Regions from separate parts of the Streptomyces sp. NPDC053541 genome, predicted to be linked through region 2. Evidence: riboswitches for the same ligand, from Rfam matches in the RefSeq annotation. Region 2 holds a riboswitch; the other holds the start of a gene.
What was found. A riboswitch is a leader RNA that binds a small molecule or an ion and turns the genes downstream of it on or off. The one in region 2 is predicted to bind ZMP and ZTP.

Region 1: another riboswitch for ZMP and ZTP. It lies ahead of ACIGW2_RS09520 (bifunctional 5,10-methylenetetrahydrofolate dehydrogenase/5,10-methenyltetrahydrofolate cyclohydrolase); the one in region 2 lies ahead of glyA (serine hydroxymethyltransferase).

The regions. Positions count from the first base shown of each region.
Region 1 is NZ_JBITXM010000003.1:514,318-522,017, forward strand. It holds gene ACIGW2_RS09510 (aldehyde dehydrogenase family protein) at 1-437, opposite strand, end outside; gene ACIGW2_RS09515 (GAF domain-containing protein) at 483-1,772, opposite strand; ZMP/ZTP riboswitch at 1,916-2,020, shown strand; gene ACIGW2_RS09520 (bifunctional 5,10-methylenetetrahydrofolate dehydrogenase/5,10-methenyltetrahydrofolate cyclohydrolase) at 2,066-2,929, shown strand; gene ACIGW2_RS09525 (hypothetical protein) at 3,092-3,886, shown strand; gene ACIGW2_RS09530 (SWF or SNF family helicase) at 3,933-5,234, opposite strand; gene ACIGW2_RS09535 (SNF2-related protein) at 5,357-7,700, opposite strand, start outside.
Region 2 is NZ_JBITXM010000001.1:602,047-609,746, forward strand. It holds gene ACIGW2_RS03040 (hypothetical protein) at 1-857, opposite strand, end outside; gene ACIGW2_RS03045 (hypothetical protein) at 990-1,289, shown strand; gene ACIGW2_RS03050 (glutathionylspermidine synthase family protein) at 1,296-2,483, shown strand; gene ACIGW2_RS03055 (polysaccharide deacetylase family protein) at 2,473-3,174, opposite strand; gene rocD (ornithine--oxo-acid transaminase) at 3,326-4,540, opposite strand; ZMP/ZTP riboswitch at 4,649-4,739, shown strand; gene glyA (serine hydroxymethyltransferase) at 4,805-6,160, shown strand; gene trpS (tryptophan--tRNA ligase) at 6,262-7,275, shown strand; gene ACIGW2_RS03075 (2'-5' RNA ligase family protein) at 7,393-7,700, shown strand, end outside.

The sequences.
Region 1 (7,700 bases), on a different contig from region 2:
TCCTCGTCGATCTCGCTCAGCGCGCCCTCCTGCGCCCGCAGCGCCCCCGCGAAGTAGCGGAAGTGGTCGATGGCGAGCGGGATGTCGGCGGCCAGGGTCTCCCGGACCGGCTTGCCGTTCTCCCAGCTCTCCGCGACCGCCAGCGCCTCCAACGAGGCCTCCATCCGGTCGGCGATCCGCAGCAGCACCTGCGCCCGCTCGGCCGGCGCCGTCCGTCCCCAGGCCGGGGCCGCCGCGTGCGCCGCGTCCAGGGCCCGCTCCACGTCCTCCGCCGAGCCGCGGGCCACCTCCGTGAACGGCTTGCCGTCGACCGGGCTCGGGTTCTCGAAGTACCGGCCGTCCGCCGGGGCCACGTACTCCCCGCCGATCCAGTGGTCGTAGCGGCTCGCGTAGGACATCAGCGAACCCTCGGTGCCGGGTGCGGCGTAACGGGTCATGGGCGGGACCTCCCTCGGACCGCGCCGGCCGCCCTCGGCCGGCGTTCACCGCCGATGCTGCGCGCCCCGACGTTGCAACCCCGTTGCACCCGCCGACAGTTCCGCGTCCAGGGCGGCGAGCCGCGCCCGTACCGCGGGCGCCTGCGCCGCCGGCACGGCCGAGGCGAGCGCCCGCCACACCACCACGTCGTCCTCGCCCCACGCGCTGTACGCCCAGTCCGCGAGCAGCCCCGGATCACCCCGGTCCACCAGGGCCGCCCGCAGCCGCCCGGCCAGCCGCTCCCGCAGCCGTACCACCCCCGGAGCGCACGAGGACGGCAGCAGCGGGCCCGCGTACGCGCCGAGCGCCGTCGCCACCGCGCCCGAGGACAGCCGCCGGTCCACCACGGCGAAGTCCGCGTCGACCTCGGCCGTCAGACGGTACGGACGCGAGGCGAGCAGCTCCGGACCGAGCAGGCCCCGCAGCCGGGACAGCTCCGCCCGCAGCGTGACCGGGGTGACCGACTCGTCCTCGTACAGCAGCGTGAGCAGCTCGTCACCGGACAGGCCCTCCGGGCGGTGCGCCAGGAGCACCAGCAGCTCGCTGTGCCGGCGGCCGAGCCGCAGCCGCCGCCCCGCCGCCTGCCACAGCGCCTCGTCCCGGCCGAGCGCGGTGAGCCGCGGCCGCCGGCCCGCCGCGGCGGGGGAGACCAGGGCCAGCTGCGACTCCGCCGCCCGCGCCACCGCCTGTACGAACGCCAGGCTGTGCGGATGCGCGAGGCCGGCACCGCCGGTGATGTCCACCGCGCCCAGCAGCCGCCCGGAGTGCGGGTCGTGCACCGGTGCCGCCGCGCAGGTCCACGCCTGCACCGGGCGCCGGAAGTGCTCCGCCGCGCACACCTGCACCGGCCGGTCCACCGCCATGGCCGTCCCCGGCGCGTTCGTCCCCGCCGCCGCCTCCGACCAGCGCGCCCCGGCGACGAAGTTCATGCCCTGCGCCCGCCGCAGCGTCCGGGGATGCCCCTCCACCCACAGCATCCGGCCCGCCGCGTCGCACACGGCGAGCAGATGCTCCCCGTCCCGCGCGTACGCCCCCATCAGCTCCCGCACCACCGGCATCGCCGCCGCCAGCGGATGCCCCTCCCGGTGCCCGGCCAGCTCCTCCTCGTCCAGCTCCACCCGCGCCGCGCCGTCCGGGCTCACCCGCGCCCGCGCCGAGCGCCGCCACGACTCCGCGACCAGCGGCCGCACCGGCGGACCGCCCGGCGGCGCCGCGAGCGGGCCCCCGGCCGTGAAGGCCTCGTGCGCCCGCCGCACCGCCGCACCGTCCCGCCCGGGCACCGCCGCATCGCTCAACTCGGCCTCCCCGTCGAGGTCGTCCGCTCCGTGCCCGCCATCGTCACGCGCGCCCGCCCCGCGGACAAGCGTCCGGAGCGCACCGAACGGAACCGCCTCCGCGCCCTGGCCGACCGCCGCCGCCCTGGCGTCCCGTAAAGTGGTCCGCGGGCCGTGACTGGCGCTTGAGGTGGATCACCACCGGGGAGCGGCCCGGCGGACGCGCACCCCGCGCGACCGTGCCGCTGCCGTGCGCCTGGGCGATCAACCGACGAACCGGTCGAACGATCAACGACGACGCTCAGGAGTGGCCCATGTCCACCAGCACCGCACGCCTCATGGACGGCACCGCGCTCGCCCGCCGCACGGTCGAGGAGACCGCCGCCCGCGCCGCCGAGATCACCCGCCGCACCGGCACCACCCCCTGCCTCGCCACCGTCCTCGTCGGCGCCGACCCGGCCTCCGTCACGTACGTGAAGATGAAGCAGAACCGCTGCGCCAAGGCCGGGATCCGCTCCCAGCACGTCGAACTCCCCGCCGAGACCACCACCGAGGAGCTCGTCGCCGCCATCGCCGCGCTCTCTTCCGACCCCGAGGTGCACGGCATCCTGCTCCAGCACCCGGTCGGCCCGCACATCGACGAGCGCGCCGCCTTCGAGGCCATCGCCCCGGAGAAGGACGTCGACGGCGTCACCATGGCCTCCTTCGCCGCCATGGGCTTCGGCCTGCCCGGCTTCGTGTCCTGCACCCCCGGCGGCATCATGCGGCTGCTCGACGCGTACGACGTCGAGCTGAGCGGCAAGCGGGCCGTCGTCGTCGGCCGCAGCGCCATCCTCGGCAAGCCGGCCGGCCTGCTGCTCCTCGGCCGCGACGCCACCGTCACCTACTGCCACTCCCGCACCGCCGACCTCTCCGCCGCCGTCCGCGAGGCCGACGTCCTGGTCGCCGCCGTCGGCAAGCCGCAGTTCATCAAGGGCGAGGACATCAAGCCCGGCGCCGTCGTCATCGACGCCGGCTACAACCCGGGCAACGTCGGCGACGTCGACTTCGACAGCGCCGCCGAGCGCGCCTCCCTCATCACCCCCGTCCCCGGCGGCGTCGGCCCCATGACCATCGCCGTCCTGCTCGCCCAGACCGTCGACGCCGCCGAGCGCCAGCTCGGCCTCGTCACGGGCTGAACGGCACATACCGAACGGACCGGGACCCTTGGGGAGCAAGGCGGCGCGGAGCCGCGGCGCGGGTGACGGCCACGCCGCGGGATTGTCACGGTTCTGTACGAGCGCCGCCCGACCCACCGGTAACGGTCGCCCCGTGGACCCGGCCGGGTGACCCTGGATCCCATGCTCCACCCGCCGACGGACACCCCGTCCCGCGACGCCCGGCCGCCCAGACGGCCGGGCGCCGTCGTCCTGCCGGTCGCCGCGCTCGCGGCCGTCCTGGCGCTCTCCGTCGCCGTCACCGCACGCGGCGGAACCACCGGCACGGCCGCCGACGGACCCGCCCGCGGCACCGCGGCCGGCCCCGCCACCCCCGCCCGCGCGATGCCCGGCGCCACCACCGCCCCGCCGGCCGGCACCGCCTCCGGCAGGTCCGGCAGGCGGCCCGCCGCGCGCACCCCCGAACCCACGCCGACCCGCGGCACCCGCCCCTCCGCCGTGCCCGGCACGGACCGCGACCGCCCCGCGCACCCGGCCGCCACCCGCTCGCCCGCCCCTACCGCGCGCACCACCGCGACCGCGAGCCCCCGGCCCCGTACCACGGCGGCCCGCCGCACCGCCGCGCCCGCGCCCCGCCCGTACGACACGCTGCGCGTGGGCGACTGCTTCGACATCGACCGGGACGCGCCCGGGACCGTCGTGCCCCGCGCCTGCGACACCCCGCACGACGCCGAACTCGTCGCCCGGCTCCGCCTCACCGGCCGGTACGCGGACGAGGAGGCCGTACGGGACGCGGCGGCCGCCCTGTGCCGGGCGCCGCTGCGCGCCAGAGCCGCCGCCCAGCCCCTCGGCACCCGCTGGACCACCTTCGTCCAGTACCCGTACCTCACCAGCTATCTGCTCGGCGAGGACACCGTCGCCTGCAGCCTGGCCGCCCCCTCGGACAGCGGGCAGAAGCTCACCGCCCCGCTGAGGTGAAGCCGCCGACCTGAAGCCGCGGGGCGACACCCGGCGGCCTCGTGGGTCAGGCCGGTTCCTCCGCCCCGGCCAGCGCCGCCGCGGGGTCCGGGTCCGGCGGGCCCGCCGGGGACCAGCCGGCGGACGTCTCGCGATACGGCCACCAGCGGCCGTCCTCGCCCAGACGCAGCTCAAGCCCCGCTCCCTCCACGGCCCAGCGGGCCGGGCCCGACGCGTGGAGCACGGGGCGGTCCTCGGCCTCCCAGGCCTCCGCGAGCCGGGTCTCGGCCCGGCGCAGCGCCTCCGGGCCGGGGGTCCACTCCTCGCCGAGGACCGCGAGACCGGCCCGGCCGCCGGCACGCCAGGCCCGGACCGCCAGGTCGAGCTCGGCACGCGAACGGCCCGAGCCGCTCGCCAGCCGGGCGGCCAGCCAGGACGGCGGGGAGCAGGCCGCGAGCCGCACCGCGTCCTGCTCCGGCGTCAGCGCCGGCTCGTCGAACGCCGCCGCCCCGCTGAGCAGCCGGTGGGCACGGGCCGCCGCGTCCGCCGCCAGGAACTCCAGGGCCGCCGGGTCGAGACCCGGCTCCGGCTCGGTCTCGGTGTCCAGGGACGGCGGTTCGCCCGGCTCCGCAGCCGGAACCGGCGGCGCGGGCAGCGGCGGCAGGATCCCGCCCGCGGCGAACGCCTCCGCCGCCGACACCCCCGTCCGCCCGCCGGTACGGAGCTCCGCACCGTCCTCGGTGCCGCGCCCGTCCGCCGGACCGGCGAGCCGCGCCGCGCTGCGCTCCTGCAGCGCCTCGATCACCGCCCGCTCCCCGCGCCCCCGCATCAGCAGCAGCACGAACGGGTCCTGGTCCAGCAGCCGCGCCACCTGGTAGCACAGGGCCGCGGTGTGCGGGCAGTGGTCCCAGGCCTCGCAGCCGCACTCCGGCTCCAGGTCGCCGATGCCCGGCAGCAGGTCGAGCCCGGCCGCCGCCGCGTCCTCCACCAGGTGCGGCGGCATCTCGCGGTCGAGCAGCGCCGCGATGTGCCCGGCGCTGTCCACGGCCAGGTCGACCAGGGTGTCCCACGCGTCCTCGGACAGCTCCTGGAGCAGCACGTCGCTGCGGTACGCCGTGCCGTCCCGGTCCTGCACCACGGCCGTGATCCGGCCGGGCCGCACCGACACCGCGCCGACCGCCCCGGCCCGCGCGTGCTGCCGGCCGCGCTTCAGCTGCGCACCGTCGAGCGCCGTGTCCTCCAGGGCCTTCAGCCACGCCCGGCCCCACCAGGTGCGGGCGAACGCCCCGCTCCCGGCGGGCGGCAGGGCCGCGAAGGTCCGCTCCTCGCCGCCCCGCCCCGTGTCCCCGCTCGTGCGTCCCGTGCTCATGTGCCCCTTTCCGTGGCCGGAATCGTGGTCGTAGCCATGCTGATGCCCACGACCGCGGTCGTCGTGCTCGTGCCCGTGCTCGTGCTCGTGCTCATGGTCCGGGTGCCGCAGGTCGGGGGCGCTCACCGGGCTCCCTCCGACTCGCCGCGCAGCCGCACCAGTTCGGCCAGCTCGGCGTCGGTCAGCTCGGTGAGCGCCGCCTCGCCCGCGCCGAGGACCGCGTCGGCGAGGGCGCGCTTGCGCTCCAGCATGGCCGCGATGCGGTCCTCGACCGTGCCCTCGGCGACCAGCCGGTGCACCTGCACCGGCCGGGTCTGCCCGATCCGGTACGCGCGGTCGGTTGCCTGGGCCTCGACCGCCGGGTTCCACCAGCGGTCGTAGTGCACGACGTGCTCGGCCCGGGTGAGGTTGAGGCCGGTGCCCGCCGCCTTCAGGGACAGCAGGAAGACCGGCACCTCGCCCGCCTGGAAGCGCCCGACCATCGCCTCGCGCTCGGCGACCGGCGTGCCGCCGTGCAGGAACTGCGTCGGTACCCCGCGGGCCGCCAGGTGCTCCTCCAGGAGCCGTGCCATGGACACGTACTGCGTGAAGACGAGCACGCTCGCCCCCTCCGCCAGGATCGTGTCGAGGAGCTCGTCGAGCAGCTCCAGCTTGCCGGAGCGCCCCTCGACGCGCGGGCGCTCCTCCTTCAGGTACTGCGCCGGGTGGTTGCAGATCTGCTTGAGCCCGGTGAGCAGCTTCACCACGAGCCCGCGCCGCTCCATGCCGTCCGCCTCGGCGATGGCCGCGAGCGTCTCGCGCACCACCGCCTCGTAGAGCCCGGTCTGCTCCGCCGTGAGCGCCACGGCGTGATCGGTCTCCGTCTTCGGCGGCAGCTCCGGCGCGATGCCCGGGTCGGACTTGCGCCGGCGCAGCAGGAACGGGCGCACCAGCGCGGCGAGCCGGGCCGCCGCGGCCGGATCGCCGCCGCCCTCGACGGCGGAGGCGTACCGCGTGCGGAAGGCACCGAGGCCGCCGAGCAGCCCCGGTGTGGTCCAGTCGAGGATCGCCCACAGCTCGGAGAGGTTGTTCTCGACCGGCGTGCCGGACAGCGCGACCCGCGCCCGCGAACCGATGGTGCGCAGCGCCCGCGCGGTCGCCGAGTACGGGTTCTTGACGTGCTGGGCCTCGTCCGCGACCACCAGCCCCCACGACTTCCCGGCGAGCCGGGCCGCGTCGAGCCGCATCGTGCCGTACGTGGTGAGGACGAAGCCGTCGTCGGCGAGTCCGTCCAGCGAGCGCGCCGGGCCGTGGAACCGCCGTACGGGCGTGCCGGGCGCGAACCGCTCGATCTCGCGCTGCCAGTTGCCCATCAGCGAGGTCGGGCAGACGACCAGCGTCGGGCCCGCGGTGTCCGGGTCGGTCTGCCGGTGCAGATGGAGCGCGATGAGGGTGATCGTCTTGCCCAGGCCCATGTCGTCGGCGAGACAGCCGCCGAGGCCGAGCGAGGTCATCCGCTCCAGCCAGCGCAGTCCGCGCAGCTGGTAGTCGCGCAGCGTCGCGGCGAGCGCGGCGGGCTGGGCGAGTTCGCGGTCGCCGCCCTCGGGGTCGGCCAGCCGTTCCCGCAGCCGTTCGAGCGCGCCGGCCGCCCGGACCTCGAACCGGCGTCCGTCGATCTCGGTGCTGCCGGTGAGGACCGCGCCGAGCGCGTCGACCGGCGTCAGCTTGTGGTCCCTGCCTTCCCGGGCCCGCCGCAGCTCCTCGGGGTCGACGAGCACCCACTGGTCGCGCAGCCGCACCAGCGGCCGGCCCGCCTCGGCGAGCCGGTCCAGCTCGGCGCGGGTGAGCTCGTGGTCGCCGATCGCGTAGCGCCAGTTGAAGGCCAGCAGCGCGTCCGCGGACAGGAAGGACGGCAGCGCGTCGCCGTCGCGTCGGCCGCCGCCGCCCGGGCGGGCCGCCTCGGTCGGGTCGGCGGCCTCGTCCGGCAGGCCGATCACGGCGTGGGCGGTGAGCCGGTGGGCGAGGTCGCGCGGCCAGTGCACCCGTACGCCGGTGGCTGCGAGCGCCCGGGCGGCGGGGCCGAGGAGTTCGGCGATCTCCTCGTCGTCCAGGTCGACGGCGTCCGGCACCGCGGCCGTCAGCAGCCGCCCGAGCGGGGGCCAGGCGCGGGCCGCCCGGCGCAGCGCCAGCAGCGCGTCCATCCGGTCGCGCGGACCGAACGCGCGGGCACCCGCGCCGCCCGGGCCCGTCGGGGCCGTGCCCGCCCAGACGTCCGCCGCGTCCGCGACGAGCGCCGGGTCGGCCACCGCGTGCAGTTGGAGCACGGCGCGGAACGACGGGACCTCGTCCGGTGCCTGCTCCGGCCGGCCGGACGTCGTCCACTCGACGCGCAGCGAGAGGCGCACGCCCGCGTCGTGCCCGGCGGCCACGTCCGCCGCCCAGGCACGCTGCTCGGGCAGCGCCACCGGCTCCGCCCGCGTCTCCTCG
Region 2 (7,700 bases):
CCCTCGTCCTTCACGGCTTCCGCGTCCCCGCCGGGGTCCGTCGCGGTCGCCGTGGCCGGGGCCTCGCCGAAGCGGGCCAGGGTCAGGGAGCCCGCCACGGCCACCGCGAAGCCGAGCAGGGCCAGCCAGCCCAGGCCCTCGCGGGTGGTGTCGCCGAGCCAGGCGACGCCGACGACGGCGGGGCCGATGGTCTCGCCGAGGACCAGGCCGGCGGTGGCGGTGGTGACCGCGCCCCGGTGCAGCGCGGAGGTGTAGAGGAGGAAGGCGCTGCCGCCGCCGACCAGCAGGGCGTACAGCGCCGGGTCGGTCAGGTCGAAGGTGTCGAGCAGCCGGACCGCGATCTCGACCACGCCGAAGCCGAAGCCGCCCGCGAGGCCCAGGGTCAGGGCGCGCGCCCGGTCCGGCAGCCGGCCGGCCGCCGCGCCCGCCCCGAGGACGCCGAAGGAGGCCGCGAGCAGCCCCCAGGACAGCGCGCCCCCGCCGCCCTCGTGCCCCTCCCGCCCGGAGGACAGGGCCAGCAGCGCCAGGCCCAGGCAGACCACCGCGACCGCCGCCCACTCCGTACGGCTCAGCCGCACCCCGAGCAGCCGGGAGGCGATCACCGCCGTCACGGCGAGGCTCGCCGCGAGGGAGGCGCCGACCGCGTAGATCGGCAGCGTCCGCAGCGCCACGACCTGCAGGACGAAGCCGAGGCCGTCCATGCCGAGCCCGGCCACGTACCGCCACTGGCGCAGCGCCCGCCACAGCAGGGTCACGTCGACCCCGCCGCCCGTGCCGGGCTCGGCCGCGCGGGCGCCGAGCGCCTGGAAGACGGAGGCGGCGCCGAAGCAGACGGCCGAACCGAGCGCGCAGATCATCCCAAGGAGCACGAAAGGGACTCTAGTGCGACGGGGATCGGACGGGCGTTCACGCCGGGCCTACACTGTGCGGTCGCAACCGGGTGCGGCAGCCGCCACCGCCCGGGCCCACAGGGGAGGACGGGGACGGACATGCGCAGAGTGCGGTCGACGACGGTGGTCCTGGGCGGAGTGAGCCTGCTCGCCGCCACGCTGACGGCCTGCTCGTCCGAGCCCGACCGGCGCTGCATCGACCCGGTCACCTACAAGGAGCTCCCGGACTACGAGTGCGGTGGCGGCGACGGCAGCGGCTCCAACTCCGGCTCCGGCCACAGCGGGCGCTATTACTACGGCGGCTCCTCCCGCAACGGCACGGTCAGCGGCGGCAGCTTCGACAAGTCCGCGGTCTCCAGCGGCGGCTTCGGCGGCCACGGTTCCTCCTCCGGCGGCTGATCCCCCGTGCGGCGCCACACCATCGAACCCCGGCCCGGCTGGCAGCGGACCGTCGAGGAACAGGGCCTGATCTACCCCCTGACCCGCTACCCCGACGACTCCCTGCGCCCCTACTGGGACGAGAGCGCCTACTACTCCTTCAGCCTGCCCGAGGTGGAGGCCCTGGAGGAGGTCGTCGAGGAACTGCACGCGATGTGCCTGGCCGCGGCGGCGCACATCGTCGAGAAGGACCGTTTCGCCGAGCTCGGCATCACCGACCGGCGGCTCGCCTCCCGGGTCGCCGAGTCCTGGCGCCGCCGCGCCGAACTCCCCAGCATCTACGCCCGCTTCGACCTCCGCTACGACGGCACGGGGCCGGCGAAGATGCTGGAGTACAACGCCGACACCCCGACCTCCCTGGTGGAGGCCGCGAGCCCGCAGTGGTTCTGGATGGAGGAGCGCTTCCCCGGCGCCGACCAGTGGAACTCGCTCCACGAGCGCCTCGTCGACGCCTGGAAGCGGCAGGCGCACCTGCTGCCGCCCGGCAGCCCCGTGCACTTCGTGCACTCCGACGTCGACGAGCTCGGCGAGGACCTGATGACCGTCGCGTACCTCCGCGAGACCGCCCAGCAGGCCGGCCTCGCCACCGAGGCGCTGTCGGTCGAGCGGATCGGCTGGGACCGCATCTCCGGACGCTTCGTCGACGACCGGCTGCGCTTCATCCGCGCCTGCTTCAAGCTCTACCCGTGGGAGTGGCTGGTCACCGACCCCTTCGGGCCGCACGTCCTCGACACGCTCGACAACGGCGGCGGCAGCGGCACCACCTGCTGGATCGAGCCGGCCTGGAAGATGCTGCTCTCCAACAAGGCGCTCCTGGCGATCCTCTGGGAGCTCTACCCGGGCCACCCCAACCTGCTGCCCGCCTACCTCGACGGACCGCGCGAACTCGCCACCACCACCGGCTGGGTGGCCAAGCCGCTGCTCGGCCGCGAGGGCGCCGGCGTCACGGTCCACGAACCGGGCACCCCCGTGACCGGCGCCGGCCCCGACCCGGTCTGCTACCAGGAGCTCGCCCCGCTGCCCGACTTCGACGGCAACCGGGTCGTGCTCGGCGCGTGGACCGTCGGCGACGAGTCGGCGGGCCTCGGCATCCGCGAGTCGGCGGGCCTGATCACGGACGAGTACGCGCGCTTCATCCCGCACGTCATTCTGTGACGTAGTCGCGCAGCGGCGCCGGTCTCAGGCCGGCGGCGTCCGCCGCGTCCAGCACCCGCCTCAGGTCCTGCTCGACGGTCTCGTCTAAGTGCAGCAGCACGATGTCGCCCGGCGCGAGCGCGGGCGTCGGCGGGGTCCGGCCGCCCCAGGTCGTCATGTCGTGCGTCCAGGTCACCACGGCCTTCGCCCCGCAGGCGCGGGCCGTGATCCGGGTCGTGGCGTCGTAGGTGCCGTACGGCGGGCGCAACAGCCGCGGGCCGTCGCCGAACTCGGCCAGGTGCGCCTCGCGCGCCCCGCAGATCTGGGCCTTCTGCCCGGCGGCGTCGAGGGCGGTGAGGTCCGGGTGGTCGACCGTGTGGTTCTCGACGCGCGAGCGGCCGTGGTCGAGCAGCGTGCGGAAGTAGCCGGAGTCGTACGCGTAGGCGCCCGGCAGCAGGAACAGCGAGGCCGGCACCCGTCGGTCGAGCAGCAGCCGGGCGGCGGCGGGGTCGTGGTTCCAGCCGTCGTCCAGGGTGATGAAGACGACCGGGTCGGTCGTGTCGACGTGGTGCACGACCGGCACGGGGCCGGGCCAGGCGGCCGTGGCCGCCTCCGCGGGGGCTGCGGACGTCCCCAGGACGGCGAGGGGGAGGAGCGCGACGAGTGCGGCGAGCCGGTGGCGCGGGGCACGGCGCGGACGGGATCTCGGCATGGCGGCCATCATTGGCCTAGACCAACTGGGGTGTCAATGGGGCGCCTTGGGCGGGAAACGGACCTCGGCGGTCCAGCCCGAAGGGGGACCGCCGAGGTCCGGGCCCGGCCGGCCGGCGGAACCACACGGCCGCCGGCCGGCCCGGCCGCCGTCACTCCGCCAGCACGCCCCGCAGCTGCTCCAGCCCCCAGTCCAGGTCCTCCTTCGAGATCACCAGCGGCGGCGCGATCCGGATCGTCGAGCCGTGGGTGTCCTTCACCAGGACGCCCCGCTCCATCAGGCGCTCCGAGACCTGCCGGCCCGTGCCCTTCGCGGGCGTGATGTCCACGCCCGCCCACAGGCCCCGGCCGCGCACCGCCTCCACCGCGCCGCCGCCGACCAGCAGGCCCAGCTCCGCGTGCAGGTGCTCGCCCAGCTCGGCGGCCCGCTCCTGGTACTCGCCGGTGCGCAGCATCGCGATCACCTCCAGGGCGACCGCGCAGGCCAGCGGGTTGCCGCCGAAGGTCGAGCCGTGCTCGCCCGGGCGGAACACCCCGAGCACGTCCCGGTCCGCGACCACCGCCGACACCGGCACCACGCCGCCGCCCAGCGCCTTGCCGAGGACGTACACGTCCGGCACCACGCCCTCGTGCTCGCACGCGAACGTCCTCCCCGTGCGGCCCAGGCCCGACTGGATCTCGTCCGCCATGAACAGCACGTTCCGCCGGGCCGTCAGCTCCCGCACCCCGCGCAGATAGCCCGGCGGCGGGACCAGCACCCCCGCCTCGCCCTGGATGGGTTCGAGCAGCACCGCCACCGTGTTCTCGGTGACCGCCGCCTCCAGCGCCGTCAGGTCGCCGTACGGGACGATCTCGAAGCCCGGCGTGTACGGCCCGAAGTGGTCCCGGGCCTCGTGGTCCGTCGAGAAGGAGACGATCGTCGTCGTCCGGCCGTGGAAGTTGTTCCCGGCCACCACGATCTTCGCGTGCCCGTCCGGCACGCCCTTCACCTCGTACCCCCACTTGCGGGCCGTCTTCACCGCCGTCTCGACGGCCTCCGCCCCCGTGTTCATCGGCAGCACCGCCTCCTTGCCGCACAGCTCGGCCAGGCGCGCGCAGAACTCGCCGAACCGGTCGTGGTGGAAGGCCCGCGAGGTCAGCGTCACCCGGTCGAGCTGCGCCTTGGCGGCGTCGATCAGCCGGCGGTTGCCGTGGCCGAAGTTGAGCGCCGAGTACCCGGCGAGCATGTCGAGGAAGCGGCGCCCCTCGACATCGGTCATCCACGCGCCCTCGGCCGAGGCGACGACCACGGGCAGCGGGTGGTAGTTGTGGGCGCTGTGCGCGTCCGCGGCAGCGATCTCGTCCTGGGTCCTCGACGTACTCGACACGGGATCTCCGTTCGTCCTGCGGCAGGGGAGGATGTGGCTCCCTTTTCTTATCGTCGCTCGCATGCCGGACCGGGAAACCTCCGGCGACGACGCGCCCGCTACTGTGGAAACACGCACGGCGACTGGCGTACGGGGAACCGACCCCGGGGGAGCCGTGCGCGGCAGACCACACGAGGTGCCGCTCGCCTGGGCATCACGGGACGACCGACCGTCGAGTCCCGTGCGCCTCCCGCGCCGGGACCCAGCTGCCCGGAGGCACACGCCATGGACGCCGACAACGCCATGAACCTTCCCGCCCACCACCCCACGAACCTTCCCGCCCACCACCCCGCGGACCTTCCCGCCCACCACGCGGACCTTCCCGCCCACCACCCGGCGCTTTCGGCCGCCGACCCCGAGCTCGCCGCCCTCGTCGGCGCCGAGGAGCGGCTCCAGGCCGAGACCCTGCGCCTCATCCCCAGCGAGAACTACGTCTCCGCCGCCGTCCTCGAAGCCTCCGGCACCGTCCTCCAGAACAAGTACAGCGAGGGCTACCCCGGCCGCCGCTACTACGAGGGCCAGCAGAACATCGACCGGGTCGAGACCCTCGCCGTCGAGCGCGCCAAGGCCCTCTTCGGCGTCGACCACGCCAACGTCCAGCCCTACTCCGGCTCGCCCGCCAACCTCGCCGTCTACCTCGCCTTCGCCGAGCCCGGCGACACCGTCATGGGCATGGCCCTGCCCATGGGGGGCCACCTCACCCACGGCTGGGGCGTCTCCGCCACCGGCACCTGGTTCCGGGGCGTGCAGTACGGCGTGCGCCGGGACACCGGGCTCATCGACTACGACCAGGTCCGCGAGCTCGCCCTCGCCGAGCGCCCCAAGGTCATCTTCTGCGGCGGCACCGCGCTGCCCCGCACCATCGACTTCGCCGCCTTCGGGGAGATCGCCCGCGAGGCCGGCGCCGTGCTCGTCGCCGACGTCGCCCACATCGCCGGCCTGATCGCGGGCGGCGCCCACCCGTCCCCCGTCCCGCACGTCGACGTGGTGTCCACCACCACCCACAAGACCCTGCGCGGCCCGCGCGGCGCCATGCTGATGTCCCGCGCGGAGCACGCGAAGGCCCTCGACAAGGCCGTCTTCCCCGGCCTCCAGGGCGGCCCGCACAACCAGACCACCGCCGCCATCGCCGTCGCCCTGCACGAGGCCGCCCGGCCCGCCTTCCGGGACTACGCCCACGCCGTCGTCGCCAATGCCCGGGCGCTCGCCGAGGCGCTGCTCGCCCGCGGCTTCGACCTCGTCTCCGGCGGCACCGACAACCACCTGATCCTCATGGACCTCACCCCCAAGGAGGTCCCCGGCAAGATCGCCGCCAAGGCCCTCGACCGGGCCGGGATCGTCGTCAACTACAACACCGTCCCCTACGACCCCCGCAAGCCCTTCGACCCCTCCGGCGTCCGCATCGGCACCCCGTCCCTCACCTCCCGCGGCCTCACCACGGACCACATGCCGCGGGTCGCCGAGTGGATCGACCGCGGCGTCACCGCCGCCGGCAAGGGCGACGAGGCCGCGCTCGCCGCGGTCCGCGCCGAGGTCGCCGAGCTCATGGGCGCCTTCCCGGCCCCGGGCCTGCCCGTCTGACGCCCGCGCGACACAGACGCGGGACGTGTGTCCCGCGTCTCACCGGCCCGCGGTGGGCGGGCAGTCCGGGAACGCCCCGCGCACCTGAGAGAATGATGAGCATGGCCTCTGATCGACCTCGTGTGCTCTCCGGAATCCAGCCCACCGCAGGCTCGTTCCACCTCGGCAACTACCTCGGCGCCGTCCGGCAGTGGGTCGCGCTGCAGGAGTCCCACGACGCCTTCTACATGGTCGTGGACCTGCACGCGATCACGGTCCCGCAGGACCCCGCCGAGCTGCGCGCCAACACCCGGCTCGCCGCCGCCCAGCTGCTCGCCGCGGGCCTCGACCCGGAGCGCTGCACCCTCTTCGTCCAGAGCCACGTCCCCGAGCACGCCCAGCTCGGCTGGGTCATGAACTGCCTCACCGGCTTCGGCGAGGCCTCCCGCATGACCCAGTTCAAGGACAAGTCCGCGAAGCAGGGCGCCGACCGCGCGACCGTCGGCCTCTTCACGTACCCGATCCTCCAGGTCGCCGACATCCTGCTCTACCAGGCCCACCAGGTCCCGGTCGGCGAGGACCAGCGCCAGCACATCGAGCTGACCCGCGACCTCGCGGAGCGCTTCAACGGGCGCTTCGGCGAGACGTTCACGATCCCCGCGCCGTACATCCTCAAGGAGACGGCGAAGATCTACGACCTCCAGGACCCGGCGGTCAAGATGAGCAAGTCGGCGTCCACGCCGAAGGGCCTCATCAACCTGCTCGACGAGCCGAAGACCACGGCCAAGAAGGTCAAGAGCGCGGTCACCGACACCGACACCGTGATCCGCTTCGACCCGGAGCACAAGGCCGGCGTCTCCAACCTGCTCACCATCATGTCCGTGCTCACCGACACGTCGATCGCCGACCTGGAGAAGAGCTACGAGGGCAAGATGTACGGCGCCCTGAAGACCGACCTCGCCGAGGTCATGGTGGACTTCGTCACTCCGTTCCGGACCCGCACCCAGGAGTACCTGGACGACCCCGAGACGTTGGACTCGGTGCTGGCCAAGGGCGCGGAGAAGGCCCGGGCGGTCGCCGCCGAGACGCTGGCGCAGACCTACGAGAGGATCGGCTTCCTGCCCGCCAAGCACTGAGCCGCGGCGCGGGTCGAAGGACTCTGGCCGAAACGGTGGTGCAAGCCGCACACTGGCGGCTGCACCACCACACACATTTCCACGCACGACGGACGACGGACGACGGAGGAGAACGACGTGGGGACCGTAACGCTCGGCGTTTCGATCGCGGTCCCGGAGCCTCACGGCAGCCTGCTCCAGGAGCGGCGCGCGGGCTTCGGGGATCCCGCCGCGCACGGCATTCCGACCCACGTCACCCTGCTGCCGCCGACCGAGGTCGACGAGGAGCGGCTGCCGGAGATCAAGGCCCACCTGGCCTCGATCGCGGCGCTCAGCGAGCCCTTCGCGATGCGCCTGCGGGGCACCGGCAGTTTCCGGCCGCTGTCCCCGGTGGTCTTCGTGCAGCTCGTCGAGGGCGCGGCCGGCTGCGACCGGCTCCAGCAGCT